Regions from separate parts of the Shewanella sp. 10N.261.52.F9 genome, predicted to be linked through region 2. Evidence: predicted binding sites of a transcription regulator. Region 2 holds the regulator's gene; each other region holds the start of a gene.
The links. Region 2 encodes sigma-54, which starts transcription at its own class of promoters, with help from an activator protein. Its sites were predicted from a motif close to GTTGGCACGNNNNTNGNNT; they were not measured.

Region 1 (6,666 bases), on a different contig from region 2:
AGGCAAATTCAGGCGCAAAGATCCCGATTATGCCGCCTAGCATTAATGCTGAAAGTAAAATAAATGAGCTGCGATAAGGCGCGAGTTTTTGCCACATGATTATTATTCCGTGAATGATGTCTGATGATATTCAAGACATGGGTTAAGCCAGTAATCAGCAAATAAAGAGGCCTGCGTGTGGCAGGCCTATTTGAGTACCATGACTGTTAACGTCCGCGTCTTCCTTCACGCATGGAACCATGCTGACGGGCGTTACGGGCACGATTTAGGCCTTCTCGGTCAAAGTTGTGATTATTCACTGGCCGATTGATACTGTTGGGCCGATTTACTGGGTTGTTAGGCCTTGCAGGTTGAGGATTAGACAGAGATTTAGGCTGAGATATTTCACGATTGTTTATCCCTGTTTCAATTTTCTGACGTGTTTCAGGTGCAGGTGTCCAGCTACCTTTATCACGGCTTTGCCATTTTCCATCTAAGTCTCTAGCTACATTGCCATTTTTATCGGCAAAGACGTTATTTGTGCGAGCATTGTTGTGATTGGCTTGTTTAAACTTATTATTAATCTTTGCTGGATCAGCATTGCGATTACGGGTTTCTGGACGGTTATAAAGATTGTTTTTACCGACTCGGTTGCCAGTGAGCTTGTTGCCGGAAATATTGGTATTAGCGAGTTTATTAGAGATGTTGGTGCGATTACCAATACTCACGCTGTTACCAATATTGATATCACCCGTATTAATCACCACTGGGCGACGATAGCCACCTCCATAGTAGCCGCCACAGCAGCGACCCGGATAATAGTGATTGCCCCATCCGGCACTCCAACCTATGCCTACACTAAAGAAACCATTGCTCCAACTTACGCCCGCGTTCCAGCCTGTCCATGGGTTATAACCCACGTGTAAACCCCAAGTCGGTGGTCGTGGATAATAGTAACGTCCCCAATACGGAGGGTAATACCAGCCTGTGCCATAAACGGGCACGCCATAATAAGGGTATGACCACATATAACCTGGGGTATAACCGACATACACTACTTCAGGTGTTGAGTCGTAGATTTCAACGTAAGTGGTGTTATACACAGGTGAGCTTGGCGGGATTTTGGCGATTTCATCATTAGGAATGTTATCAGCAACTTGCCAAGGCCCTTTGGCATTGGATGCTGTAAACCAAACGCCGTTATCAACAGCATAATATTGGTTGTTAATTTTTAATACTTGAGTAGCAGTGTTGACTGCGTAGGCGACTTTAGTGCCGGGAATGGCATCAAACTTAGGCTCACCATCATATTGCACACTGAGCTTTGCCGCATCACGTTTAATGGCGGCAGTTTGTGGAATTTGTGCATCAAGCATAGCTTGGTCGGCTTCAGTGGTGCCTGCCACCGACACGCGTAAGCCACCGATATCTGATTCTGGCGGAATATCATTAAAGCTCGTAGGCAGTTTGTCTGCGCGGACGAAACTCCAAGGACCTGCTTCTTTTTTAGATTTAAACCAACGACCAGAGAGTAGCAGATACATTTCACCGCTTGAAGTTTCACGGATCCATGCCGTTTCAGTATTACTGACATACAGCAGCTTGCCTGCGGTTAAGCTTTTCCATTGCGGTTTACCATCGGTAGATACTAACTCTGTTGGTTTATCGACGGCAATGACAGCGGGGGCATCTGCCGTAGCTGCGTTGCCGTTGTTGGAGTCAGGGAGCATCTTAACTAAGTCTTCAGGCGGATATTCGGTCGCTTGCCATGGCCCCATAGGGTTATCAGCCGTGTACCAATACGTACCATTGCTAAGGAAGAGTTTTTTGGTTTGCTTATTACGTGCAACGGCAAAAGGGGTGTTAAGTGCGCGTTCATACGGACTATTTTCAATATCTCTAAATTGTGGCGTGCCATCAAAAGCAAGTAGTACCGCTAGCTGTTGACGAAATAAAATATCGGGGGCATCGCTTTTGATTTCCGCCAGACTTTGTTTTTCTTGTTTAGCGTTAGCAAGACTTGCAGATAAACGCTGCATAGAGATTTCAAACTGACTATTTTCAAGTTCCTTTTCAACCACTTCTGTAAATCGCTGCTCATCAGCGGGTTGAGAGTCTGGCCAGCGTACCTTGGTGACTTCAATATTGCGCACCGTAGCAACGTCTTGGTTAGTATCGATGCGGGCACTAAACCAGAAAGCACCGAAAATAGGCTCGTCTCTGTCGATTAACTCAAGTGACATCGCCGCGCGGCCTTGTAAGATATTGCCATTTAATGATTCAGGTTGTGGCTGATACACCACAATGGTGCCTTCTTTGGCGGTGACATCTTGTGGCCATTCAATGGCTTTAGCGGGCAAGATGCCGAGCGTTAATAGCAATGACAACCAAATCACAGTTTTGGTTAAGATTGAAATGCGTGCAGACATGATAGCTCCCTCTATTACAGTTAAGTACAAGCTAACATAGTTGCTTGTTTTTGCAGCACCTTTATGTCAATTGGTATTAGGTATATTTAGTTTTGTATGGCGCTGATATAACTATAGTGGGTTGAGAGAGTGTAAGAGGAATTATGATCTAATAAAAAAGCCCTAAACATTGCTGTTTAGGGCTTAAAGGCTAACCAAATGCTTGGTTAGCGGCTCAACTCAAGGATTACAAGCTGTAGTAAAGCTCGAATTCTACTGGGTGAGTTGTTTGGTTAATGCGCTCAACGTCTGCAGACTTAAGGGCGATGTAAGAATCGATAAAGTCGTTAGTGAATACGTCGCCACGAGTTAGGAACTCACGGTCAGCATCTAGACACTCAAGTGCGTTTTCTAGTGAAGTTGCAACTGTTGGGATTTCTGCAGCTTCTTCAGCTGGAAGATCGTATAGATCTTTATCCATTGCTTCACCTGGGTGGATCTTGTTTTGGATACCGTCAAGGCCTGCCATTAGCATTGCAGAGAACGCTAAGTATGGGTTAGCTACTGGGTCACCAAAACGAACTTCGATACGACGACCTTTTGCACTTGGTACCACTGGGATACGGATAGAAGCAGAGCGGTTAGCTGCTGAGTAAGCTAGCATCACTGGCGCTTCAAAGTGTGGTACAAGACGCTTGTAAGAGTTAGTTGATGGGTTAGCAAATGCGTTAATAGCACGAGCATGCTTAATTACACCACCGATGTAGAACAATGCTGTTTCACTCAATCCGCCGTATTTGTCACCAGCAAATAGGTTTACGCCGTCTTTAGCTAGAGACTGATGCACGTGCATACCGCTACCGTTGTCACCAACGATTGGCTTAGGCATGAATGTCGCGGTCTTGTTATAAGCGTGAGCAACGTTATGTACTACATACTTAAGCACCTGAACTTCATCAGCCTTAAGGGTTAGCGTATTGAAACGTGTTGCGATTTCGTTCTGACCAGCAGTCGCCACTTCGTGGTGATGCGCTTCAACAACCTGACCCATCTCTTCTAGTACTAAACACATAGCACTACGGATATCTTGTGAAGAATCAACTGGTGCTACAGGGAAGTAACCACCTTTAACCCCTGGACGGTGACCTTTGTTACCATCTTCGTAGCTGGTACCTGAATTCCAAGCTGCTTCTTCTGCGTCAACTTTGTAGAAACAACCTGACATGTCAGCACTGAACTTCACATCGTCAAATAGGAAGAATTCTGGCTCTGGACCAATCAGCACTGTGTCAGCAATACCTGTTGAACGTAAATAATCTTCTGCTTTCTTAGCAATAGAGCGTGGGTCACGGTTGTAACCTGTCATTGTGCCTGGATTTAGAATGTCACAACGGATGTTAGCTGTCGTTTCAGCAGTGAAAGGGTCAAGTACGAAACTTGCTGGATCAGGCATCAATACCATGTCTGATTCGTTAATGCCTTTCCAACCTTGGATTGAAGAACCGTCGAACATTTTACCATCTTCGAAGAAGTCAGCGTCAACTTGGTGAGTAGGAATTGAAACGTGTTGCTCTTTACCTATGGTGTCGGTAAAACGCAAATCAACAAATTTAACTTCTAGTTCTTTTAGTTGTTGTAAAACTGATTCTGCAGACATTCTCAAATCTCCGAGTAGGGTAAAGGGTTGTCCCTTTGTTTTATCTTTAAATATTTAGCGCTTAACGCGATTCTGATATTTGTATAGCGAGAGTCGTGCCAATATTATAACTTATTGAATAATAATAGTTGTTTGTTTTCGTAATAATTCAGGTTAACGCGTTTTGCACTATTTTGGTGCGCGCAATGGATCTATATGGTGCACGCGCTATTACGGTGCAGGCAGCCTGTGAACTAGATTATGGCTGGCTTGCTCTTGCGTTTTAAACGAGCGGACAGAATAGCTAAGCTAAATCGAATTTTATAGGGTGTAGCTCAAGGAAATAGCATCTGTATTTCAATAAGTGTTATTGCGATTAAAAACAGTCAACAGCGAGAGAATAAAAGGCGTAAATCTATTGGTTAATATGGCTGAAATTACTTTTAAATCGCTAAATATTGAATTTATCTAGGAAGCAGATACTAATAGTGTCACACAAGGAAAGTATAAAAAAGTGTATAAAAAGCGGGCGTTAGAGTGAAAAAAATCAATGCGAAAGAGTTATTTTTAACGATTGGTTAAAAATAATCCTGTGAGATAACGCCGAGCTAGAGTAGAATGTCACGCTTTTTATTGCAACTACTATACTAGATTGGTTTTAGTCGTTGTCAGTAACCCCCCTATATTTTATACCGATGGTAAGAGGTTTAGCCGTGTTAGAGAATTTACGTAACATCGCCATTATTGCACACGTTGACCATGGTAAGACTACCTTGGTTGATAAGATGCTGGCGCAGTCAGGAACCCTTGAGTCTCGAGGAGAAGCCACTGAGCGGGTGATGGATTCAAATGATCTTGAAAAGGAACGTGGTATCACGATTCTGGCCAAGAACACTGCCATCAAGTGGAACGATTACCGCATCAACATCGTAGACACCCCAGGTCACGCCGATTTCGGTGGTGAGGTTGAGCGTGTTCTATCTATGGTTGACTCAGTATTACTACTAGTTGACGCAGTTGATGGTCCAATGCCACAAACTCGTTTCGTAACTAAGAAAGCTTTCGCTCAAGGCCTAAAGCCAATCGTTGTTATTAACAAGATTGACCGTCCAGGCGCACGTCCAGATTGGGTTATTGACCAAGTATTTGACTTGTTCGACAACCTAGGCGCTACTGATGAGCAGCTAGATTTCCCAATCGTTTATGCTTCTGCACTAAACGGTTTTGCAACATTGGATCCAGACGAAGTTAGCGCTGACATGACGCCGCTATTCGAAACGATCGTTGAAAAAGTTTCTTCACCAGATGCTGATGCTGAAGGTGATTTCCAGATGCAAATTTCGCAAATCGACTACAACTCATACGTGGGTGTTATCGGTATTGGCCGCATCAAGCGTGGTAGTGTTAAAACTAACCAACAAGTTACAGTTCTTGGCGCTGACGGCAAGAAACGTAACGGTAAGATTGGCCAAGTATTAGGTTACATGGGTCTAGAGCGTCACGAAGTATCTGATGCTAATGCTGGTGACATCGTTGCAATTACTGGTCTTGGCCAGCTACAGATTTCTGACACCATTTGTGCCCCTACTACTGTAGAAGCACTACCAGCTCTATCTGTTGATGAACCAACTCTAACCATGACTTTCCAGGTGAACACTTCTCCGTTCGCTGGTAAAGAAGGTAAGTTCGTTACTTCACGTAACATTCTTGAGCGTCTACAACAAGAGCTAGTACACAACGTAGCACTTCGTGTTGAAGAAACTGACAGCCCAGATCGTTTCCGCGTATCAGGCCGTGGTGAACTTCACCTTTCAATCTTGATTGAAAACATGCGTCGTGAAGGTTACGAGCTAGCAGTATCTCGTCCAGAAGTTATCATCAAAGAGATTGATGGCGAGATGTGTGAGCCGTTCGAAACACTAACTGTTGACGTTCAAGAAGAACATCAAGGTGCAGTAATCGAGAAGCTTGGTACTCGTAAGGGTGACATGAAGGACATGCAGTTAGACGGTAAGGGTCGTGTACGTATCGACTTCGTTATCCCTAGCCGTGGTCTAATCGGTTTCCAAACTGAATTCATGACAGCGACTTCTGGTACTGGTCTAATTTACCATTCATTCGACCACTACGGTCCTCTGAAAGGCGGCGATATTGGTCAACGTGCACGTGGTGTATTGATCTCTAACGCAACTGGTAAGGCACTAACATTCGCACTATTCGGTCTGCAAGAGCGTGGTCGTCTGTTTATTACTCACGCTGCAGAAGTATACGAAGGTCAAGTAGTTGGTCTTCACGCACGTGCTAACGACCTTACAGTTAACTGTTTGAAAGGTAAGCAGCTAACTAACATGCGTGCATCTGGTACTGACGAAGCGCAGGTACTAACTCCGCATATCGAAATGACACTAGAGCAAGCTCTTGAGTTCATCGATGATGACGAATTAGTAGAAGTAACGCCACTGAACATCCGTGTTCGTAAGCGTTTCTTGACTGAAAACGAGCGTAAGCGTCATAACCGTAAGTAATGACCGCGTTTAGCTTCAACCTTTAATTAGGTTAAGTATTGAAAGCCCCCAACATGCAAATGTTGGGGGCTTTTTTGTTATCTGCAGTTTTGTGTGTTTAGTGGCATTGCTCACCCTA
Region 2 (6,666 bases):
GCTGCATCAGCAATACGCTATAGCCGAGTATGAAGGACATTATGAAATACAATCAATCTATCCTTGCAGGCCTATTTTGTCTGTTAAGTTTTAACACTATTGCTAAGGTCGATGATCTGCAGCAAGAAGTAAAAATCGCCGCGGCGAGCCAAGAAGCTGATATAAAAAATAACCAAGTTATTTTCTTCGGCCCAGTAGAAGTTACACAAGGCTCTATTAAGATGAAAGCCGACGAGCTACGTGTATTCTCGAAAGAAGATAAAAGCGGTAAAACATTAGTCGCTACAGGCGCGCCAGCAACTTATACCCAAACTATGGATGATGGCCGTCCTGCAACAGCTAGCGCCAAAGAAATCCGTTATGAATTAGCCACACGCACACTGACTTTAGTGGGTGAGGCAACACTAGAGCAAGACGGCAGCCAAGTTACAGGTAACCGCATCAAGTATAATATCAGTAAGCAGCAACTAATCGCAGAAAGTACTGGCCAAGGAGATGACAGAGTTATCACCATTATTCAGCCTGAAACCTATCAGGAAGAAAAGCCTGAAGCACCAGTACAACAGCAGGAACAATAATGAGCCAAATCACCTTAAAAGCAGCCAATCTAGCTAAAAGCTATAAGAGCCGTGCTGTTGTGCAGGATGTTAGCTTAACCGTAAAAACGGGCCAAATTGTTGGCTTACTTGGACCAAATGGTGCGGGTAAAACAACCACTTTCTATATGGTTGTTGGTCTGGTTCAAAGCGATAAAGGTAAGATTTTTATCGACGATGACGATCTTACTTTAGACCCAATGCACTTACGTGCTCGTAAAGGTATTGGCTACTTACCGCAAGAAGCGAGTATTTTCAGAAAACTGTCTGTACGTGACAACATTATGGCGGTGCTACAAACCCGCAGTGACATCAATAATGAACAACGTGAAGAACAACTCGAACATCTGTTAGAAGAGTTCCATATTACTCACATTCGCGATAGCCAAGGTATGGCACTATCAGGCGGTGAACGACGCCGTGTTGAAATTGCCAGAGCATTAGCAGCCAACCCCAAATTCATCCTATTAGATGAACCTTTTGCCGGTGTTGACCCTATTTCTGTAATTGATATTAAAAAGATTATTGAACAGCTCAAAAACCGCGGTTTAGGCGTACTAATTACCGACCACAATGTGCGTGAAACACTCGATGTTTGTGAGCATGCGTATATCGTGAGTCACGGAAATCTTATTGCCGAAGGTACACCTGCTGAAATCTTAGACAACCAGCAAGTTCGAGCAGTGTACTTAGGTGAACAATTCAGGCTATAGTTAATTCACCATTTGGAAGTTAAAAACTTAATACGGAATACAATTCCAAATAAAATCAATGTATTGAGTTTTTAAGCTTTCTTCGCCAATCAGCGAGCTTTAACGTTTAACTACAGTGTAGGGAATAGCGGTACGATGAAAGCGTCACTCCAGCTCAAAATGGGTCAACAGCTCACCATGACTCCTCAATTGCAACAGGCTATTCGCCTATTGCAACTATCTTCTTTAGAGCTGCAACAAGAGATCCAACAAGCATTAGAATCTAACCCACTACTCGAGTTAGACGAAGAGCAATCAGATGGCGACATGGATAATAGTGACGACCCATCTTCAAACGATTCTAATAGCCTAGAGCGCGACAGCGCTACGGTTGAAACCTCTGATGCATTAACCCAAGATTCCATGCCAGATGACCTGCCAATGGATACAACATGGGACGAAGTCTACACCGTATCGTCTAACTCCAGCTCAGGCGTTAGTCGCGAAGATGATATGCCCTTTCAAGGTGAAACCAGCGAAGGCTTGTACGAACACCTTGAATGGCAAAAAAACCTCACACCGTTTTCTGATAACGATCTTGCAATCGCCACTGCTATTATCGACGCTATTGATGAGCGCGGCTACTTAACCCAAAGCTGTGAAGATATCTTAGAGGCGATGGGCGACCCTGAAACTGAACTAGATGAAGTTGAAGCCGTATTAAAACGAGTACAACACTTTGATCCTATTGGAGTTGCAGCGCGTAATCTGAGTGAGTGTTTGCTGATCCAATTAGCGCAATATGCGGCAGATACCCCGCATATCGACAACGCAAAATTACTTATCAAAGACTATTTAGACTTAATTGCTGGTAGAGATTTCAGGCAATTAATGCGCAAAACAAAGCTTAAAGAAGATGATCTTCGCGAAGCAATTACACTGATCCAAACCCTAAACCCAAGGCCTGGGCTGGCGATTGCGCGCAGTAAAGACGAATATGTTATTCCTGATGTCTCGGTTAGCAAGAAAAAAGGTCGCTGGGTTGTTGAGCTAAACCCTGATTACATGCCTAAAATTAACGTAAACCAACATTATGCCTCGATGGCGCGTAGTACGACTAATCAGGCAGACGGACAGTTTATTCGAGGACATCTGCAAGAAGCAAAGTGGTTTATCAAAAGCCTTGAAAGCCGTAACGACACTTTATTAAAAGTGACTAACTGTATCGTTAAGTTCCAGCAAGGATTTTTCGAATACGGCGAAGAAGCCATGAAACCCATGGTGTTAAATGATATCGCGGAAGCGGTTGAAATGCATGAATCAACCATTTCACGAGTAACCACACAGAAATATATGCATACCCCACGAGGTATCTTTGAACTGAAATATTTCTTCTCTAGCCACGTCGGTACTGACGATGGCGGAGAATGTTCATCGACAGCAATTAGAGCGTTTATTAAGAAGTTAGTCGCAGCTGAAAACCAAAAGAAACCATTAAGCGACAGCAAAATGGCTCAACTTTTGGCAGAACAAGGGATTAAAGTTGCTAGACGTACGATCGCAAAATATCGAGAAGCGATGCTGATCCCCCCCTCAAACCAACGTAAGAGTTTATAACTCAAATTAGGCACTTGGAGGATCGATATATGCAAATCAACCTGACAGGACATCACATCGAAATTACTGAATCTTTGCGCGGCTACGTGCAAGAAAAATTCACAAAGCTTGAACGACATTTCGATCAGATCAATAATGTGCACGTTATTTTGAATGTACAAAAAATGCAGCAGATTGCCGAAGCAAAAATCCACCTGAAAAAAGGGGAAGTATTTGCCACTTCGGAGCATGCAGATATGTATGCTGCAATAGACTCCCTGATAGATAAGCTAGATCGTCAGGTTCTTAAACACAAAGAGAAGCTAACTAAACACTAACGATGGAACTAAGTACCATCCTGCAGCCGGAGTGCACTACCTGCGCCACTCCGGGCAGTAAGAAAAAGGTACTGGAGTTAATCAGTGATATTGCCGCTGTCCAGTACCCTACCCTGTCTTCACAAGAGATCTTTGAAAGTCTATTGGCGAGAGAGAAAATGGGTAGCACGGGTATAGGTAACGGTATAGCGATCCCTCACGGAAGGCTGGCTAATATCGAGCGACCTGTGGCGGTCTTAGTCAAATGCGAAGATCCAATTGCATTTGACTCAATCGATAAAAAGCCCGTTGATATTCTATTTGCCCTATTGGTGCCATCTGAGCAGTGTGAACAGCATTTAGCAACTTTGTCTTCAATGGCAGAAAAGCTTAATGACAAAGCAGTGTTAAAACAGTTGAGAAAAACCAGTAACGAATCAGAACTATATCAAGTCATTACCCAATAATATCTTACTGGGGTCTTTAAATTCGTCGCATAGCGTAAGCTTGCAGCAGTAATTTAAAGGCCTAAGTAATTATTACAGTTATATTATTCTTCTTCATCATCTGCTTAATTTCTTGCTTTAAAGCTTAAAAAAGTTAATCTATATCCATAGATACAAGATTATTACCATATTCAAACATTTAGTTAATTTTCAATCAGGTACCCATACGATGAAGCTTGTTTTAGTCTCTGGTCGTTCAGGTTCAGGCAAATCTGTTTTACTAAGAATGCTCGAAGATCTCGGCTACTACTGTGTCGACAATCTCCCATTGCCTATGATGGGCACACTACTTAACGAACTATCAGGTAATACTAAGTTTGTTGCTATCAGTGTCGACATCCGTAACTTGCCAGAAAGCAAAGACGAACTCGTCAAACATCTTACCTTTTTGCCTAAAGGCATACAGTTACTGAGCTTTTTCTTAAACTCTAGCGATGAAGTACTGCTCAAGCGCTACAATGAAACACGACGCCTTCACCCGCTCTCTCACGACAATGTATCTTTGAAAGAAGCGATTGCATTAGAAGCGCGTTTACTTGAGCCTTTGGCCAATATCGTTGATCACTACATTGATACTTCAAGTCTTAATATTTACGATCTAAACGATCAAGTGCGTGAAATATTAATAGGCAATGTTGATAAACAGTTGATGATCAATTTTGAATCATTTGGTTTCAAGCATGGTATGCCGACCGAAGCAGACTTTATGTTTGATGTACGCTTTTTACCAAACCCTCATTGGGAGCCTGATTTACGTCCAATGACTGGACTCGATAAACCCGTTCAAGACTTCTTGAACGAGCGTCCACGAGTTAATGAGTTTATCAAGCAGATAGAAGATCTACTTGAAAACTGTCTACCTGACCTTGAGCGTAACAACCGTAGCTATTTAACGATTGCTATTGGCTGCACTGGTGGACAACATCGCTCTGTGTATATTACTGAGCGTCTTGCTGCACACTTCAAACATGGCAAACACAAGGTACAAGCCCGTCACCGCGAGTTAAAAAATGCCGACCATTGAGCGTGAAATCACCCTATGTAATAAATTGGGACTTCATGCAAGAGCGGCCACTAAGTTGGTAGTTTTGGCGTCGGAATTCGATGCCAAAATAACTATCATTCAAGGCGAAAAACAAGCTTCTGCTACCAGTGTACTAGGCTTATTGATGTTAGAGACGGGTATGGGGAAAACCGTTCAACTACTGGCAACGGGCCCAGATGCTCAAACAGCACTCGATGCTGTTTGTCAGCTCATCGATGCCAAGTTTGACGAAGATAGTTAACTACCGATATTGGCTCGACCGTCTTAATTATCACCCGTTCCACCAGCACTTAAGTTAACATAAGCGCCTTTTTAAAGACCCTGTGAGGGAATCATGCCGATTGAAGTCTTAGACAATGAAACAACAGATCAACGCCTCAATCAGCTAACAAAAGCCTTGGGCAGCGGTATGTTTGTCCATGTGCGGAATATGTTGCAAGACATGGCAGCATCAGACATCGCTTTTATTCTCGAATCGTCCCCGCCACGAACACGCCAAGTACTGTGGCAATTAATTGATCAAGAGCATACCGGTGAAATCCTCGATGAGCTTGGTGAAGAGCTTAAAGATAGTCTGATCACTCAGATGAGTCCTGAACGCGTTGCTAAAGCGGCCGAGAATATGGACACCGATGACTTGGCTTACATCCTACGTAGCTTGCCAGACAGCGTCTTTAAGCAAGTACTGCAATCGATGAGTAAGCAAGACAGGGTTCGTGTCGAACAAGCGCTATCTTACCCTGATGATACAGCCGGTAGCTTAATGAATACCGACACCGTCACCTTAAGACCCGACGTCAACATTGACGTAATTTTGCGTTACTTAAGAATTCGCGGTGAACTGCCTGATGCCACAGACATGCTTTATGTGGTCGATAAACATGATCGTGTTTTAGGTGGTGTAAGAATTGCCGATCTTCTGACCTGCGACCCGAATGCATCTGTGCGTGAAATCATGATGTCAGATCTCGAAGCGATCCCTGTCGGTATGTCAGACAGCGAAGTCGCACAACTTTTTGAACGACATGACTGGATGTCAGCCCCCGTTATCGATGAGAACGACAAGCTACTGGGTCGTATCACCATTGATGATGTAGTCGATGTTATTCGTGAAGATGCCGAACACTCAATGATGGGTATGGCAGGTATGGATGACGATACAGATACCTTTGGCCCCGTGCTTAAGAGTACTTTCCGTCGCTCACTCTGGCTAACTGTTAATTTGTTTGCCGCGCTGCTGGCAGCGTCAGTCAGCAACATGTTTGAAGGCACGATTGAACAGTTCGCAACGATTGCGATTTTAATGACTATCGTCCCGAGTATGGGCGGTGTTGCTGGTAACCAAACCTTAGCTTTGGTTATTCGTGGTATTGCCTTAGGACAAATTGGTCAAAGTAACTCACGTTGGTTAATTGGTAAAGAGCTTGCCATTGGCTTCCTGAATGGCTTGCTGTGGTCTATTTTGGTTTTTGCGGCTGTGTGGGTCTGGAAAGGTGATATAGCCTTAGGTGGCTTAATAGCGGGCGCTATGCTTATCAATATGACGGTAGCGGGCCTTGCTGGAGCGACTATTCCGTTAATGTTGAAACGAATGAACATTGATCCGGCTCTAGCCGGCGGTATGGTGTTAACCACAGTAACTGACGTTATTGGCCTCTTTGCCTTCCTGGGTTTGGCAACGCTATTCTTGATGAGTTAGAGCCGACTTAACAAAAAGGCCGCAATTGCGGCCTTTTGGGTTTAAGCTTAATGGCTATTACTGCTTTAACGGCGCATCGAAACCGTAGTCAGCAAGAATCGTTTGTCCGGGCTCAGACAGGATAAACATCGCTAATTTCCAAGTATCCTTTTGTGCATCATCAAGCACAATCAAACCATAATTTGCACCAACAGCTAGTGGTGCTGGCATCTGCA
Region 3 (6,666 bases), on a different contig from region 2:
CTGACTGCATGATTTGCGCTGCTTTATGTAAGTTACGTGCACGGGCATAGTAACCTAGTCCTGTCCAATAATGCAGGACTTCATCTTGATCTGCTTTGGCCAAGGTTTCGATATCAGGAAAGCGGGCAATAAACTTTTCAAAATAGGGGATAACAGTCGCTACTTGCGTTTGTTGTAGCATGATCTCTGAAATCCATACTTTATATGGGGTTTTGTTTTGTTGCCAAGGGAGTTGTTTACGACCAAAGTTGTCGTACCATTCGATAATTCGAGTTGAAAAAGCTGCGGTAGTTTTCATCGGCGCAGTGTAACTTTAGGCAAAGCTTTAAACAAGGCACTGACCTAGGTTTATCCGTGACAAAGTCAATTAAAGATAGGCACAATTCTATTGATTTAATGGCAAACTAAAGCCACTGTTCGCACAAACTGAGATTCTTGGTATAATTTTGCCACAATAAGGCTTGCACTGAAGGTTTAACTTTGGATAATGCCTTTCTTTTTTAAATAATAGCTGTCTAATGCTAGCGCAGCCTTAAGTGAGGGCGAAAATGAGCGACGTAACAACCGCTGAATTCAATGAAGAAGGTAAATACCTTCGCAAAGTCAGAAGCTTTGTGTTGAGAGAGGGCCGCCTAACTAAAGGTCAAGCTCAAGCAATGGAGCAGCAGTGGCCGCTAATTGGTCTTGACTACACTCCAGAAGCTATCGACCTAGTTGAAGTATTTGGCCGTGAAGCTGATACCGTTTTAGAAATTGGTTTTGGTATGGGCGCGTCATTAGTTGAAATGGCAAAAGCCTCTCCAGAGCTTAACTTCATTGGTATTGAAGTGCATAAACCTGGTGTTGGTGCGTGTTTAGCTGAAGCTGCAGAAGCTGGTGTAACGAACTTACGTGTTTATCACCATGATGCAATTGAAGTGCTAGAGAACAGCATTGCCGAAGGTAGCTTGTCTCGTGTGCAACTTTTCTTCCCAGATCCTTGGCATAAAAAGCGTCATCATAAGCGTCGCATCGTTCAAGCGCCTTTTGCTGAACTGATCCGCAGTAAACTTAAGGTTGGCGGTGTATTCCATTTGGCAACTGATTGGGAAAACTACAGTGAACATATGCTGGAAGTGATGACTGCAGCACCTGGTTATAAAAACCAGTCTGCTACAGGTGACGTTGTTGAGCGTCCAGATCATCGTCCACTAACTAAATTCGAAGCGCGTGGCCACCGTTTAGGTCATGGTGTTTGGGATCTTATGTTTGAGCGCGTTTAATCGCCCCAAAAAACATATACTTTAAAAATAAGTTATCTAGGAGAACAACCATGGCAGCAAACCGTAGCCGTCGCTTACGTAAAAAATTACGCGTAGATGAGTTCCAAGAGTTTGGATTTGACGTTAACTGGACATTTAATGAATCAGTAACAGAAGAGCAAATTGATGCAATCGTTGATCAGTTTATCGACGAAGTGATTGAACCTGCAGACCTTGGTTACCACGGCGGTGGTCATAAAGAGTGGGAAGGTATTATTGCTACTCAAGGTATTGGTAAGTGTACTGAAGAAAACCGCGCTGCCGTTAAAGCATTCTTTGACGCACAACCAGTATCGGATCTCGAGATTGGCGAGCTTTATGATATTTGGTGGGGTTAATGCCTGAATTGGCATTACTCGAAGAGGTCGTCGAAAAAGTTCGACCTCTTTTAGGCCAAGGTAAAGTGGCGGATTATATTCCTGCACTTGCCGAGGTTGATGCTAATAAACTGGGTATTGCAGTGACAACCGCTGATGGTGTCACTATAGGGGCTGGAGATTATCTCGAGCCCTTTTCTATTCAGAGTATCTCTAAGGTTTTTAGCCTTACTTTAGCGCTAATGTTGTATGAAGAAGATGAAATTTGGTCACGTGTGGGTAAAGAACCCTCGGGTCACTCATTTAATTCTCTGGTGCAGGTTGAGCTAGAAAAAGGTTTACCGCGAAATCCATTTATTAATGCGGGTGCTTTAGTCATTGCAGATTTACTGCAAAGTCGGCTTGGCGCGCCTAAACACCGTATGCTCGAAATTGTGCGGGGTTTAAGTGAAAATCATCGGGTCGGTTACGACAAAGTTGTAGCGGCATCTGAATATCAACACAGTGCACGTAACGCGGCTATTGCTTATTTGATGAAGTCATTTGGCAACTTTAATAATGATGTCGATACTGTACTGCATAGCTATTTTCACTACTGCTCATTACGTATGAGTTGCGCAGATCTATCTCGTGCCATGTTTTACCTTGCTAATTCAGGTAAGAGCCTTGCTGGAAAACAGTTGGTTAGTCCGGTGCAAAATAGGCAATTAAATGCTTTATTGGCTACCTCGGGTCTATACGATGGCGCTGGTGAGTTTGCTTATCGTGTTGGTATGCCAGGTAAAAGTGGTGTTGGTGGCGGCATAATTGCTGTAATCCCCGGTGATATGTCGGTTTGCGTATGGTCTCCAGAGTTAGATGCAAACGGTAACTCCTTAGCTGGTACTGCAATGCTCGAAGCATTGAGCCAGACTTTAGGTCGGTCAATATTTTAAATCGAGTGTCAGCTCGATATAGAAAAACCGCAATATCAGTAAGTTTTGATATTTAGCCAATTGTTAGTTTAATTGGCTAAATATATCATCCATTCGATTATTCAAAATCAACAACCTCAAGTTGCAATATCTATCAATGCATTTAAAAACATAGCTTTAGCTATTTTGGCATGCTCTGTGCTTTATCCTAGTCAAGATTGAATAAATCATTTAGATACTAAGCGATAAGGGATTAATGCAATGAAAAAACTACTTACCTCAGTCGGGATCACTGCCGTATTGTTATCAGCGTCTAGCTTACAGACTGTGGCAGCTCACAGTGAGCATGACGTCAATAATGAATGCGAAGTCATGCTTAATTACGATATAACTGTTGAGCCTAAAAAGCTGGTTGTTAGCGAAACTGGTGATGAAAAATATCGTATCGAAATGGACAAACTATTTGTTAATGGCAAGCAGGTTGCACTTAGTAGCCAGCAACAAGCTTTAGTCGAACAATATTCGCATGAGGTTTCTTCGCAAGTACCAGAAGTTATTACGTTAGTGAATGATGCGGTGTCAATAGCTTCAACAGCGGTAAGTCTAGCGCTTACTCCGCTTCTTGGTGATAGTGCTGGGGCGCAAATTGATGAGATGATGGCTGGTCTTGAGGAGCGCATTGAAGAGGTTGCTTATCAGCAAGGAGATACTTTTTATCTAGGTGCGACAGAGTCTTCTTTAGAAGATGCTTTTGGGGAAGAGTTTGAACAAGAGATGGAACAGCTAGTTCAAAACTCTTTGGGAAGCATGATGATGTCTCTAGGCGCGCAAATGATGTCTGGCGACGGCGACTCATTTGAGCAAAAAATGCAGTCTTTCTCAGTAAAAATGGATTCTATTGGCGAAGAAATAGAGCTGCAGATCGAGCAGCAAGCTGATGATATTGAAGCGCGTAGTGAAAAGCTATGTCAAAACTTTAAGTCTTTAGTGGTATTGGAAAAGCAGCTTCGTACAGCTATCCCTGAATTGGCAAGCTATCCCTTGGTGGAGCAAACGAACGGGACTTTACTAGAGTAAACCGTACTTAAGTAAATCTTACTGGACTAACCTGTTGCCTTTGACAGCCTTGCAACACCCCCTGCATCCTTCCTTTGTGCAGGGGCTTTTCTATTTTAAAACCTTTTGAATTTCAACACTGAAACATCGTCTTGTAATAACCCCAAAATGACATATTTGATGAGTTATGGGGAATTTTTGGTATACTTCTAAAAATAAAAGCAAAAACCAATAATTGGTTTCATAATAAAAATCCTACTCTAGCGTACATATATTCACTTAAGATATTGTTTTTATAAATGAAACTTCATGTCTTAGCGATGGAAGTACTATTACTGTCGTAAACACCTTAAGGCGATTTACATGTTAGAACTTTTAGAACCAATCGCAATTTTCACCCATGTGGCACGAGCAGGCAGTTTTAGCTCTGCAGCGAGAAAGTTAGGCATATCTAAGTCTAAAGTTAGTACTCAAGTTGCCGACTTGGAACACAAACTGGGTGTTCAGTTAATACAGCGTACCACCAGAAGTCTAAGTTTGACCGAAGCCGGTCAGCTGTTATATGCCCAAGGTGAAGAGCTATTAAGAGATGCTGACCAAGCTGTTGCTAGTGTTCATAATCTTAATGATGCAACTCGTGGTGTATTGAAAGTGGGTATTTCTCAATCTTTCGGTACCATGCATATAATACCTGCCTTGCCTGAATTTATGGCAAAACACCCTGAACTTGAATTACAAGTTAGCCTTCTTGACCATAAAGTTGATGTCGTCAGCGAAGGTTTAGACTTGCTATTGACTATGTCTGAGCAGCTACCGCTTGGTATGGTGGCACGGCCATTAATGAAGTGCCAATTCCTACTGGCAGCATCACCTTCTTATGTTGAAAAACATGGTGTACCCAATCGTCCTGAACAGTTAGTTGATCATAATTGTTTGGTATATCAAGGCGAATGGCATGAGCACAGTATTTGGCAGTTTAAACAAGGTGATGATTACTGTGAAATTGGTGTAACAGGTAATTTTAGAGTCGATAATGCACCAGCATTAAAGTCTGCAGCGGTAAGTGGTTTAGGTGTGGTTTATCTTGCTAGTTACTTACTTGAAGATGAGCTTGAAAAAGGTACCTTAGTCCCTATTCTAGAAGACTGGCAGTTAACGCATCACTTACCGTTACAAGCTGTTTATCCAAGACGTAAACATTTAGCGCCAAAGGTAAGCGCTTTTATTGATTTTATTAAGGATCATATCGGCACGCCTCCATATTGGGACACACCGCTTAAAGAATTGTATGCAAAACGTAAGTAAATTGGGGAAACATTGTTCTAATTAATGAACAGTGTGAACCACCTCTAATGTAGAGGTTGCTTATTATCTTTTATTTCAGTGTTTTATGCGTGTTGTGTGGCTTGTTTAGTTAAGCTGAATTTAGGCTTGGCTAAACAAGTTGAAATCATTTTGGTTGAAGTTTGTTCTCATTTTAATACAATTGCAGTCAGTTGATTCAAAAGCTCTGAGCCCTATACTGCAGTTGAGAATGACCCCTCTTTGTTGTGATATACAGAGCAGCTAAAAGCAGTTTTGTTTCAATGTTGACAGAAGTTTACGAACTAAAACAATGTCAGCCTTAAAACCATCATCCTAATTTTGGTTTACCCCGGCTTTAACCGGGGTATTTTTCTTTCTAGGCTTTATTAAAACTCTAGCTTTCCTTTCTATTTCTGTTACTTCAAATAGTTTCATAATTTCTTATCGTAAAAGAAAGATAGCGAGTGACGAGCTACTTGCATCATAAAGCACTTGAAAGTGTTGGCTTTATAGCTTTAAGCTGCTTACTTATCTTCAGCAATAGTGACATGTATGGCGTAAAGTCATTTATTTTATGAGACGAGTATTACATTGAATAAATTTATTAAGACATTTTTCCCTCGTATTTTAGGCTCTGTAACTAAAAGCTCTGATGTTGAAACTGAACTTTTAGATATTGAGCTTATAGAAAATAAAGATACTGCTTCTACAGAGACGCTTAGCACTTGTTTAGCCTCTAACGAATATTCGTTTCAGCACCACGGTTTGTTTTATGATGGGCTTATACAGTTACAAGTAATTAAGCGTACCGGTTTTAATACTGACGTTATTAGTCAGTTTGAACTGCTTGAAACTCAAAACTGTGAGCTATTGATTGCCGAGTGGCTTGATAACCAGCAGTTTATCGCTGTTGACTCAACAGGGCGGATTTTTAGCTCGAGATTTAATGCTGCGGAACCGAGTAAACAGAGTCTCTCTGCCATCGCATCACTCGGTCTATATCCAACCAAGGATGCCTGTATCAGCAATGGTAAATTATGGATAGCGGGGGCGCCTAAAGGTGGACGACGCAGTGCAAGCTCTTTGTATTGTGTTGATATAACAGCTAATGCACTGAGTAATGGTAGCCACCTTCAGTTGAATGAAACGAATATATGCAGCTATGACATACCATTTAAGTTTACTGCTGGCAGTATGGTGTGCGTCCAAGGTACAGAGTTTGTGTTCTATCAGCGTGAAAAGCGTAGAACGCATCAACTCGTCAGTTTTAATCCAATCATAGCTGAGACTCAGATATATCACCTTCAAGGTAAGCCTGCACCGGAAGATATCTCTGTGCGTAATACCTTTTTTATGGATAAAAAGCGCGGTGTTGCATTACTTGCTAACACCGAAACACTCAGTGTCTTAGAGTCTAGTGATGAGAACTTCCGCTTTAACTTTGAACTGCAGTTTATCGATTTTAAGCAAAAAAAAGTACTGTGGAGCCATAAAGTCAGAGCGCTTGAGGCTGCACAGATTTGTGCAGAATATCAGGCTGAAGACCATATTGAATCATTGAGGGCGATTGTGGCTGGCGATACTAGCTCAGAACATCATGACGAGCTGCAAACCTTTATTGAATGCCTTACATCAGCGACGATTTCTGCTGATGGCAATAGCATTTGGTTAGGTTGGCAAGATGGAGTGGTACAACAGCTGTCGTTAGCTGGCGACTCAATATCGCCATTATACAAGTTGATGAAAGACAACGGCGATGGCAAACAGCGCTCA

Region 1: glnA (glutamate--ammonia ligase) is a predicted target of sigma-54. The motif match lies at 4,129-4,147, and genes of this name have one in related genera.
Region 3: AB4298_RS08645 (YggN family protein) is a predicted target of sigma-54. The motif match lies at 2,718-2,736, and genes of this name have one in related genera.

What each region holds. Positions count from the first base shown of each region.
Region 1 covers NZ_JBFRNX010000008.1:118,742-125,407, reverse strand. Annotated here, with positions in the region: gene AB4298_RS06350 (dicarboxylate/amino acid:cation symporter) at 1-97, opposite strand, end outside; gene AB4298_RS06345 (carbohydrate-binding family V/XII) at 207-2,408, opposite strand; gene glnA (glutamate--ammonia ligase) at 2,635-4,044, opposite strand; gene typA (translational GTPase TypA) at 4,719-6,548, shown strand.
Region 2 covers NZ_JBFRNX010000021.1:66,111-72,776, forward strand. Annotated here, with positions in the region: gene lptA (lipopolysaccharide transport periplasmic protein LptA) at 42-578, shown strand; gene lptB (LPS export ABC transporter ATP-binding protein) at 578-1,309, shown strand; gene AB4298_RS13555 (RNA polymerase factor sigma-54) at 1,445-2,905, shown strand; gene hpf (ribosome hibernation promoting factor) at 2,935-3,222, shown strand; gene ptsN (PTS IIA-like nitrogen regulatory protein PtsN) at 3,225-3,668, shown strand; gene rapZ (RNase adapter RapZ) at 3,877-4,731, shown strand; gene AB4298_RS13575 (HPr family phosphocarrier protein) at 4,718-4,993, shown strand; gene mgtE (magnesium transporter) at 5,087-6,451, shown strand; gene AB4298_RS13585 (molybdate ABC transporter substrate-binding protein) at 6,509-6,666, opposite strand, start outside.
Region 3 covers NZ_JBFRNX010000012.1:200,563-207,228, forward strand. Annotated here, with positions in the region: gene mutY (A/G-specific adenine glycosylase) at 1-298, opposite strand, end outside; gene trmB (tRNA (guanosine(46)-N7)-methyltransferase TrmB) at 549-1,262, shown strand; gene AB4298_RS08635 (YggL family protein) at 1,313-1,639, shown strand; gene glsB (glutaminase B) at 1,639-2,553, shown strand; gene AB4298_RS08645 (YggN family protein) at 2,794-3,609, shown strand; gene AB4298_RS08650 (LysR family transcriptional regulator) at 3,952-4,893, shown strand; gene AB4298_RS08655 (hypothetical protein) at 5,485-6,666, shown strand, end outside.